DNA from 2 places in the Halomonas sp. KM007 genome. Region 2 is predicted to be linked to the other one. Evidence: predicted binding sites of a transcription regulator. Region 2 holds the regulator's gene; the other holds the start of a gene.
What was found. Region 2 encodes sigma-54, which starts transcription at its own class of promoters, with help from an activator protein. Its sites were predicted from a motif close to TGGCACNNNNNTTGCTNT; they were not measured.

Region 1: urtA (urea ABC transporter substrate-binding protein) is a predicted target of sigma-54. The motif match lies at 2,960-2,977, and genes of this name have one in related genera.

What each region holds. Positions count from the first base shown of each region.
Region 1 covers NZ_CP136131.1:2,068,890-2,074,106, forward strand. The annotation lists gene RVM27_RS09745 (Bug family tripartite tricarboxylate transporter substrate binding protein) at 1-599, shown strand, start outside; gene RVM27_RS09750 (tripartite tricarboxylate transporter TctB family protein) at 691-1,173, shown strand; gene RVM27_RS09755 (tripartite tricarboxylate transporter permease) at 1,223-2,722, shown strand; gene urtA (urea ABC transporter substrate-binding protein) at 3,064-4,416, shown strand; gene urtB (ABC transporter permease) at 4,497-5,217, shown strand, end outside.
Region 2 covers NZ_CP136131.1:469,605-474,821, reverse strand. The annotation lists gene rapZ (RapZ family nucleotide-binding protein) at 1-672, opposite strand, end outside; gene ptsN (PTS sugar transporter subunit IIA) at 742-1,209, opposite strand; gene hpf (ribosome hibernation-promoting factor, HPF/YfiA family) at 1,214-1,522, opposite strand; gene RVM27_RS02305 (RNA polymerase factor sigma-54) at 1,620-3,035, opposite strand; gene lptB (LPS export ABC transporter ATP-binding protein) at 3,141-3,887, opposite strand; gene lptA (lipopolysaccharide transport periplasmic protein LptA) at 3,911-4,417, opposite strand; gene lptC (LPS export ABC transporter periplasmic protein LptC) at 4,414-4,998, opposite strand; gene RVM27_RS02285 (KdsC family phosphatase) at 4,999-5,217, opposite strand, start outside.

The DNA.
Region 1 (5,217 bases), 1.6 Mb from region 2:
TGGTGTCAGCGGATTCCGAATATCAGACCATCAATGACCTGTTCGATGCGATGAAAGAGAACCCGCGCCTGAGCGTGGGTGGCGGCAGTGCGCCAGGCTCGATGGACCACATCTCGGTGGCTGGCCTGGCCTCTGCGGCGGGTCTCGATGCTTCCTCGGTGAACTACATCCCCTTCTCGGGGGGTGGCGATGCCATGACCAACCTGATGGGTGGCCATATCGAGGCGGTCATTACTGGCGCGGGTGAGTCCGTGGGCCAGCTGGGCGAAGGCAGCCAACTGCGTGCGCTGGGCGTATCTGCCCCTGAGCGCCTGGGCGGTGCTCTGGCCGACGTGCCCACGTACCAGGAACAGGGTGTGGACTACACCTTCGATATCTGGCGTGGCGTGATGGGCACCCCTGACATGCCTGCCGAAGCCGTGGCCTACTACGAAGATCTGTTTGCCGAAATGCTCGAAACCGATGGCTGGCAGCAGGCTCGCGACCAGTTGGGCTGGATCGATGCCTACCAGGATAGCGAAGCGTTTGGCGCCTTCCTGGATGAGCAGAAAGAACAGTTCAGCAGTGTCCTGAGCGACCTGGGCTTGCTGGCTCAATAACCCCCGCTTCACCGTGCTGCCCCGGGCCAGCCAGGCCCGGGGTCACTGCCTGTGACCGTAAGCGCAACCTGCGCCTTCGGAGAGACTCCCCATGACTCGATTGAACACTAATCAGTGGCTGGCCCTCGTGCTGGCGCTTCTAGCCGCCGCCTATCTAGCAATTGCCTGGCAAATTCCAACCTTTCCTCTGCCGCGACCGGTAGATTCAGACCTGTTTCCAAAAGTGCTGGGAATTACCTTGTTATTGCTAGCAGGGCTGCTCTTCTTTGAAAAACCGGTACCGCTGGCAGGCGCTGACGAGATCGACGAAGAGGCCACCAACGGCCCGCTGCTGTTCACGCCTTGGGCGCGGGTCGTGATTACCGCTGTGGCCATCGCCGCCTATGCCTTCCTGCTGGTGCCGTTGGGCTTCGTGTTGGCATCGACGCTGCTGTGCACGGGGTTGACGGCCTATTACGGCTACCGTCGTCATGGCATCAACCTGGCGGCTTCGCTGGGGGTGGTCCTGGCGCTGTATCTCACCATGACGCGCGTCATGGATGTGTATCTGCCCACTGGCCTCTTGCCGTTCTGAATACGCCGTGCCCACGCACCTGCCGTAGTTTTTTAAGAGAGATACGCCCATGGATGCCTTGAACAACTTGATGTACGGCTTTGGCATCGCGCTCGAGCCCATCAACATCGCTTACGTCTTTGCCGGTGTGTTTGCCGGTACCATCATCGGTATGTTGCCGGGCCTCGGCCCGATCAGTGCCCTGGCGCTGATGATTCCGATCACCTTCTCAATGGAGCCTGCATCAGGCCTGATTCTGATGGCGGGTGTGTATTACGGGGCCATTTTCGGTGGCTCGACCTCTTCTATTCTGCTCAATGCGCCTGGGGTGGCGGGCACGGTCGCCACCTCTTTCGATGGCTACCCCATGGCCAAGCAGGGGTTGGCGGGCAAGGCGCTGGCCATTGCCGCCTATGCGTCGTTTGTCGGCGGCACTATTTCAATTGTTTTCTTGATGCTGGTGGCGCCGCTGCTTTCCAAAGTGGCGGTCAGCTTTGGGCCTCCCGAATATTTCGCGCTCATGGTGCTGGGCCTGACGGCGGTCGTCTCGCTGTCGGACAAATCGCTGGTGAAGGGTCTGATTGCGGCGGTGATCGGCGTCATGATCTCGATCGTCGGCATCGACATGCAAACCGGCACCGAGCGCTACACCTTTGGCTCGATTCAACTGCTCGACGGCATCGACTTCCTGGTCGTGGCGCTGGGTATCTTCGCCCTGGCGGAAGTGTTCTACATGCTGCTGCGTGGGGGCGGTGGCAAGGAAGCGCCGCGTAACGCCATCGGCTCGCTCAAGCTGAGCGGCAGTGAAATGAAGCAAATTGCAGGCCCCATTAGCCGCAGCTCGGTGCTGGGCTTCTTTACCGGCGTACTGCCGGGGGCCGGTGCCACCATTGGTTCTTTCCTGGGCTACAGTATGGAAAAACGCCTGGCCAAGGATGGTGACACCTTCGGCAAGGGCAACATCAAGGGCGTGGCAGCTCCCGAAGCGGCCAACAACGCCGCCTGTACCGGCTCGTTCGTACCACTGCTGACCCTGGGGGTGCCTGGCTCGGGCACCACGGCGGTGCTGCTGGGTGCGCTGCTGGTCATGGGCGTGACGCCTGGCCCCATGATGCTGGAGCAGCGCCCGGACGTGTTCTGGGGGGTCATTGCCAGTATGTACATCGGTAATATTTTCCTGCTGGTACTCAACCTGCCGCTGATTCCGCTGATTGCCAAGATTCTCGATATGCCGCGTCCGCTGCTGCTCTCGATGATCCTGATCTTCTGCATGATCGGTGTCTACGGCATGAGCTTCAGCGTCTTCGACCTGCTGCTGCTGCTGGGCTTCGGTTTGATCGGCCTGGGCTTGCGCCTGTTCGGCTTCCCCACGGCGCCGCTGATTCTGGCGCTGATCCTGGGCAGCCTGATGGAAGAGTCCATGCGCCGCGCACTGCAGATTTCCGGCGGTGACTGGTCCATCTTCATCGACAAGCCCATTTCACTGTCGCTGCTGATCATTGCGGCCCTGTCGCTGGGCATGCCGCTGCTGAAAAAGCGCCGCAAGCAGAAGGCCATGGCCGCCAAATAAGCGATTGTTGCGTGGTGTGATGGAGTGAGTTTTGGCGTTGTCAGCGCCCGGGGGAAACCCCGGGCGCTTCTTTGTGTGCGTGTACCCTTCTTTGGTGCAAGGCGCTTTGCTGGTGCATGACAACTGTGCATGGCGCCTCTCGGCTTGCCCTGAGTTAGTGCGTCTGGCGCAATGCGGTTTTTTTTGAGTATCGCTAACTGTCTGATTGTCATTGTCTTAATAGGCTTTGATTCAATCTGGCGCACCCCTTGCAGTGTGAAAGGTGGATTAGCCCACGGCGGGTGAATGCCCGCTCAACGCGCCTATAACAAGCCCCTTCCAAGGGGTGCAAGGAGGTTCAAGTGACCACATCGCAACGCAAGACACACCCTCGTACCCTTGGCCGTTTCGCCACGGCCGCCCTGGCCGCCGCCATCATGGGCGCCAGCGCTCAGGCCGTTGCCCAGGACAACGACCCGATCAAGGTAGGTATTCTGCACTCCCTCTCCGGCACCATGGCGATCAGCGAATCGACTCTGAAAGACACCGTCGCAATGCTCATCGACCAGCAGAACGAAGCCGGTGGCCTGTTGGGGCGTCAGTTGGAAGCCGTGGTGGTCGACCCCGCTTCCAACTGGCCGCTGTTTGCCGAGCGTGCCCGCGAGCTGCTGGCCCAGCATGAGGTAGACGTGGTGTTCGGTAACTGGACCTCGGTATCCCGCAAGGCGGTACTGCCGGTGTTCGAAGAGCTGAACGGCCTGCTGTTCTACCCGGTACAGTACGAAGGGGAAGAGTCTTCCGAGAACGTCTTCTACACCGGCGCGGCACCCAACCAGCAGGCCATTCCTGCGGTGGAGTACCTGATCAACGAAGTCGGGATCGAGCGTTTCGCGCTGATCGGCACCGACTACGTCTACCCGCGTACCACCAACCGGATTCTGGAAGCCTTCCTGAAGGATGAGCACGGGGTGGCCGAAGAAGACATCATGGTCAACTACACCCCGTTCGGCCATTCGGACTGGCAGAACATCGTCTCTGAAATCCGTCGTTTCGGTGAAGAGGGCAAACCCACGGCGGTGGTCTCCACCATCAACGGCGATGCCAACGTGCCGTTCTATCGTGAGCTGGCCAACCAGGGGATCGATGCTGCGGATATTCCCGTCATCGCCTTCTCGGTGGGTGAGCAGGAGCTGTCCGGTATCGATACCGGGCCGCTGGTGGGCCACCTGGCCGCCTGGAACTACTTCATGAGCGTGGACACCGACGCCAACTACGACTTCATCGACGCCTGGATCGACTGGACGGGCGATGAAGAAGCGGTCACCAACGACCCCATGGAAGCCCACTACATCGGCTTCAACATGTGGGCCGAAGCGGTGCGCAAGGCAGGCACCACCGATGTGGACGCGGTGAAAGATGCGATCATCGGCGTGACCGTGCCTAACCTTTCCGGTGGCTATGCCGCCATGATGCCCAACCACCACATCACCAAGCCGGTGTTGATCGGTGAAGTGCAGGACAACGGTCAGTTCGATATCGTCTGGCAAACGCCGTCCACCGTGGCAGGCGATGCCTGGTCGGACTTCCTGCCGGGTTCTCGCGACCTGATTGCTGACTGGCGTGCACCGATGCGCTGCGGCAACTTCAACGTCGCCAACGGTTCGTGCGGTGGCAGCACCGCAGCAGAAGAAGCCGAAGCGGCACTCGCCGAGTAACACTCTTCCCTTGCCGCGACCCGTCGCGGCAAGGGAGCACGCTACCTCTCCCCATTGATGATGACCAAAGGAAGAACCCCATGAGGCGTTTCCTTTCTGGGGTGTTGTGTCTGTTGCTGCTCAGCATGGCGACGTTGTCGCAGGCACAAACCCCCACCACACCTTCTGATGACGACGCGGCACTGGCGCTGCTGGAAGCGCTGGACGTGGAGAACTTCCGCGCCAAAGGCGACGCGATTACGGCCATTTTGCAAAGCGACGACGAGCGCGCCAGAGATTGGCTGCAAGCCTTGCTCGATGGCCGCCTGCAGCGTACCAGCGAGGGTCGCTTCGTCGTGGTGTTGAACAACACCGGGCGTGACTGGCCCGTGGCCGATGCCTTGACCGAAGCGCCGCTGGGTGAGATGTCCCGCCGCGACCTCAACCGCATCGGCATCAACAACGCCCTGCGCAACCAACTGCGCAGCGCCATCGCCGTGGTCGATCTCTACTCCCCCAACGTGGAACGCCGCCGTACCTCCGCCGAGCGCCTGTTGGGCGAAGTGGACGAGACGCTGGCCGAGCCTCTGGAAGCGCTGATTGCCGAAGAAGAGGATAGCCAGGTGCAGCGCCGGTTAGCGCAGGCACTGGCCATTTATCAAACCGAAGCGGGCCAGATGGAAGGCGTGGAAGCGCTGCGTGGCAGTCTGCATCCGCGTGCCCGTGTGGCGCTCAATCGCGCGGCCAATGGCGATGACCCGGTGGTTGCCGACGCGGCCAGAGAGGCGCTCCTCAGTATCGAACAAAACCTCAAGATCAATC
Region 2 (5,217 bases):
GTCACGCATGTCATCGACGATGGGGTAGCCTCTCAAGAAGGCCTTGATATTGGCGTCGCGTCCGGTGAACTGCCGCAAGCTGGGGTCCCAGTAGGGGTTGGGCAGGCAGCGCACGTCGAACACGATATCGGCATCCATGGGTACGCCCCGTTTGTAGCCGAAAGATTCGAACGTCAGGGTCAACTGGTCACGCCGCTGATGAGCAACCTGATCGGTGATGCGGCGGCGTAGGTCGTGTACCGAAAGACGCGACGTGTCGATCAGCAGGTCAGCCAGGTCCCGAATCTCGAGCAGGGTTTCTTCTTCTTTGTTGATGGCCTCTTCCAGGGTCATGTCGCTATCCCGGGTCAGCGGGTGGCGCCGACGGGTGGCCGAGTAGCGCTCCAGCAGAATGCGCGCGTCCGTGGTCAGGTAGATGACCTGAAAACGGATCTGACGCTGGCGTAGTTCTTCCAGCAGAGCAGGCAACTGTTCCAGTGCAGTAGGCAAGTTGCGCGCATCGATGCTGACGGCCAAATGAGTACGTCCGCCCTGTTGACGCAGTTCATCGACCAGCGAGCCCAGCAGCATGGCAGGCAGGTTGTCGATGGCGTAATAGCCAAGATCTTCCAGCGCCTGTAGGGCGATGGACTTACCGGACCCTGAACGGCCGCTAATGATCACCAGCTGCATAGCGCATCTCTCTTGGCTTGAGAAGGAATAGAGGGTTACCGTCGGCCTTGCTGCCCGGCAAAGGCTGCGCTAGGCAGCCTGCTCGCGAATCTTGTCGGTCAACAGCGTCAGCAGTTCACGCTGGCTGCTGACATTGCGCAATTGCTGGCGTGTGGCTGCGTCGTTCATGATCGTGGCGACCTGACCCAATAGCGCCAAATGCGTATCATCGGCTTCTTCGGGTACCAGCAGCACGAACACCAGATCGACGGGGTCACCATCGATGGCATCGAAGTCGACGGGTTCGGCCAGCTTGAGAAACCCAGCAATCGGCGTGCTGCAGTGAGGACTGCGTGCGTGGGGAATGGCCACGCCATTGCCGATGCCGGTACTGCCCAGCCGTTCACGGCCAATCAATCGACTGAAGACTTCCTGGCTATCCAGGCTGGGCGTGTTTTGAGCGATAAAGGTGCTGAAAAACTCCAGCACCCTTTTTTTGCTGCCCCCGGGCACGTCGTACAGCACGCGCTCCGGGGGGAGAATGGTTTCCAACATCATCGGGTTAACGCACGCCAGCGCCTTGGGCGCGGGCTTGTGCTTTTTCCTTGTGTTTTACGAGCTGACGGTCGATTTTGTCCGCCAGGGCGTCAATGGCTGCGTACATGTCGTTGTCCAGCGCTTCGGCATGAAGGTCGGCTCCTGCTGCGTGCAGGGTGCAGGCGGCTTGCTGGCGCTCCTTTTCAACAGATAAGGTGACCTGGACGGTCGTGATGTTGTCGTAGTGACGTTCAACGCGTTCCAGCTTTTCGTTTACGTAGTCACGCAAGGCGTCAGTCAGTTCAACGTGATGACCAGTGATGTTTACTTGCATTGACGTGCTCCTTATCCATCGGACTGTACTTCGATTGTAACCCTTTTTGGGCCATTGCAAAGCCCTCGTCGAGAGTTTGTTGGGCGAGAGCGTTTAACTAGCGTAAACGACGGCGCTCACTCGACGAAGGTATACCCATCGACTCACGGTACTTGGCCACGGTGCGGCGGGCCACGGTGATGCCGCCCGCTTCCAGCAGGGTGACCAGACGGCTGTCGGAGAGTGGCTTGCCCGGAGGCTCGTCCTGAATCAGTTTCTTGATGCGTGCTCGAATGGCCGTGCTGGAATGGCTGTCGCCACCTTCCTGGCCGCTGACTTGGCTGGAGAAGAAGTACTTGAGCTCGAACACCCCGCGCGGGGTATGAATGTATTTCTGGGTAGTGACCCGCGAGATGGTCGACTCATGCATCTCCACCGCTTCGGCGATATCGGCCAGAATCAGCGGTTTCATGGCCTCTTCACCCTGCTCGAGGAAGCCTATCTGGCGGGCAATGATCTCGCGCCCCACGCGCAGCAGCGTGTCGTTGCGGCTCGACAGGCTCTTGATCAGCCAGCGAGCCTCCTGGAGGTGCTCTTTCAAAAACTGGTTGTCCTGGCTCTTGTCGGCGCGCTTGATCAGGCTGGCGTAGTCGGGCTGGATACGTAGCCGAGGCAGCGCTTCCGGGTTGAGTTCCAGATGCCAGCCCTCGTGATCGTGACGTACCACCAGGTCCGGCGTCACATAGCTGTCGTCGGTGACGCCGTAGGCGCTTCCGGGGCGAGGGTCAAGGCTGCGGATTAAACGAATGACATCGTCCAGCTGCTCGTCATCGAGGCTCAGGCGTCGTTTCAGCAGGCGCATGTCGTCCTTGCCCAGCGCTTCGAGAAACTGGCGTACCAGACGCTTGGCGGGCATCAACAGCGGAGTGTCTTCGGGTAGCGCGGCCAGCTGCAGCATCAGGCACTCGCGCAGGTCACGGGCGAACACGCCAGTAGGCTCGAACTGCTGCAGGCGCAGCAAGGTGTTTTCGACCTCGCGTTGGCTCAGGCCATCGTGGCCCTGCGCCTTGAGCCCCTCGCGGATGTCGTTGAGCGGCTGGGTCAGATAGCCGTTGGCATCCAGCGCATCGATGAGGCTCTCGGCAATGGCTTGCTCACGCGCAGAGAAGTCGGTCATGGCCAGTTGCCAGAGCAAGTGCCCGTGAAGGCTCTGCCCGGCCGCCTGGCGCTCGAAGTCCGGGCCTTCGCTACTGCCGCCCGCGCTGCCCATGTCCTGGTAGGTGTCGGACCAGTCGCTGTCCACGGAGAGCTCGTTGGGAATGCTGTCTGCCCACTCGGCTTCCTGAGGCTCGCTGACCGCCTGTTCGCCAAACTCATCCTCCTGTTCGAGCATGGGGTTGGCATCCAGCGCCTGCTGAATTTCTTGACGAAGGTCCAGCGTCGATAGCTGAAGCAGCGCAATGGCCTGCTGCAGCTGAGGTGTCATGGTCAGCTGTGTGCCGATGCGCAGTTGAAGAGAAGCTTTCATGACCATCTGAGAACCACTCGTTAATCAGAAAGCTCCACCCTAGAGCGACTCTCCGTTTGGTGCAAGTGCAATAAGCATGCCACTAAATAAAATGTCTTCGTGGGCCATTATTTAAAGGCGGAAGTCGGCGCCCAGGTAGACGTCGCGCACCTTCTGGTTATTGAGAATTTCCTGGGGGTTTCCACTGGCTATGATGTGTCCGTCGCCAACAATATAGGCAATATCGCAGATATCCAGGGTTTCACGCACGTTGTGGTCGGTAATCAGCACGCCAATATGGCGCTTCTTGAGCGCGCGTATGATCGACTTGATATCGCCCACGGAAATGGGGTCGACGCCAGCAAAAGGTTCGTCCAGTAGAATGAAGGCGGGCTCGGTGGCCAGCGAGCGGGCAATTTCCACCCGTCGCCGCTCGCCGCCCGACAGGCTCATGCCCAGGTTGTCGCGAATATGGGTGATGTGGAAGTCTTCCAGCAGGGATTCGAGCTTCGCTTCTCGGCTATTGCGGTCCAGCTCCCGGCGCGTTTCCAGAATGGCCATGATGTTGTCGGCCACCGACAGCTTGCGAAAGATCGATGCTTCCTGGGGCAGGTAGCCGATACCCGCCAGCGCGCGTTCATGCATGGGCGCCCGGGTCAGGTCGAGATCGTCGATGCCCACCTTGCCAGCATCGGATTTCACCAGGCCGACGATCATGTAGAACGAGGTGGTCTTGCCCGCGCCGTTAGGGCCCAGCAGGCCCACCACGCTGCCCTGGGCAATTTCCAGATTGATATCCTTGACCACGCGGCGGCGTTTGTAGCTCTTGGCCAGATGCTGTGCATGGAGTGTCTTGACCGCTGCGGTGTCGGGGGTCATCGCTGTCACGGGGCGTCCTCTCGCTATTGTTCGGGCTGCAGGGTCATGCGGATGCGCTGTGGCGAACTGCCGCTGACATCAGAGCGCGCTTGCACCACCCCGCGGTCGATGAAGTATTCGAGCCGTCCCCCCTGGAAACGATCCCCTTGCTGGGTCAGTTCGGCTTGGTCGATGAGCTCGACGCGGCGTTCGGACACGTGGTAGACGATGCGGCGCGCCCAGCCTTCCATGGGCGTCGTCTGGTCTTCCAGTTGATTGCGCAGGTAGGCACGCTCGCCCGTGGCGACGGCCCGGGAGAGTTCGCCGGCCTGGTTGCGGTGAATTTCGACACGCTCTCCCCGCAGCTGCATTTCACCCTGACGAATATCGACATTGCCAGAGTAAACCGCCGTGCCCGCGCGCTGGTCCAAGTCCAGGCGGTCGGCCTCTACTTCGATAGGGGCTTGTTGTTGAGCAGTAGCAGGCAGCGCGCCTACGACTACCATGGGAACGGCAAGGGCGAGCAGTGCCGTACGAAGCAGGGCGTTCATGGCGACTCCTGAGAAGAGTGGGGGGCGGGCGGATGCACGCCGCGCACGTTATTGATCAAGCTGACACGACTATCGTCCAGCCAGACATCCATACGGGATGCCTCGATACGTTGGGGCGGCTGCTGCAGCACTACGGGGGTATCGCTCCAGGCATGACGTGCCAGGCCATCATAATGCAGCAGGTCGGTATCCAGCTGCCAGCCTTCGTCTGGTGCCAATAGCCGTGCCGATCCGGCCAGCGTCAGCGCCTGGGTGTCCGTGTTCAGGGTACCGGTATCGGCAACCGCCAACCACTCACGCTGTTCACTATCGAACAGCGTGGCGCGCGGTGACGTGACGTTGGTCATCGCCGCTTGCGGGGTATGTACCAGTCGCGGCGCGACCAGCGACTGTTGCAGAGTGCCATCTTCACCAAACAGAGTGATCTCGGCATTCTCCAGCACGTGTCCGGGCTCCTGAGCCTGAGCCTCAGGATCTACCTCGCGCTGCTGGGGCGCGCGGGGGTCCAGCCAAACCAGCAGTCCCCCCAGGGTGATGACCAGCCCCGTCAGCCAGACGCGCTTTTTCACCCTGATGCCCATTCAGGTGGAGCCGTGTAGGTAAGTGTCGAGCACGGCGTCCCAGTGCCCCTGGCTGGTCAGCAGCGTGTCGCAAATTTCGCGAACGGCGCCATGTCCGCCCAGACGGTCGGTAATCCAGTCGGCGTGGGTATGCATGTAGTCCGGTGCGTTGGGGACGGTGATGCCGATGCCCGAGCGTTTGATCGGCGCCAGGTCCGGGAGGTCATCGCCGCAGAAGGC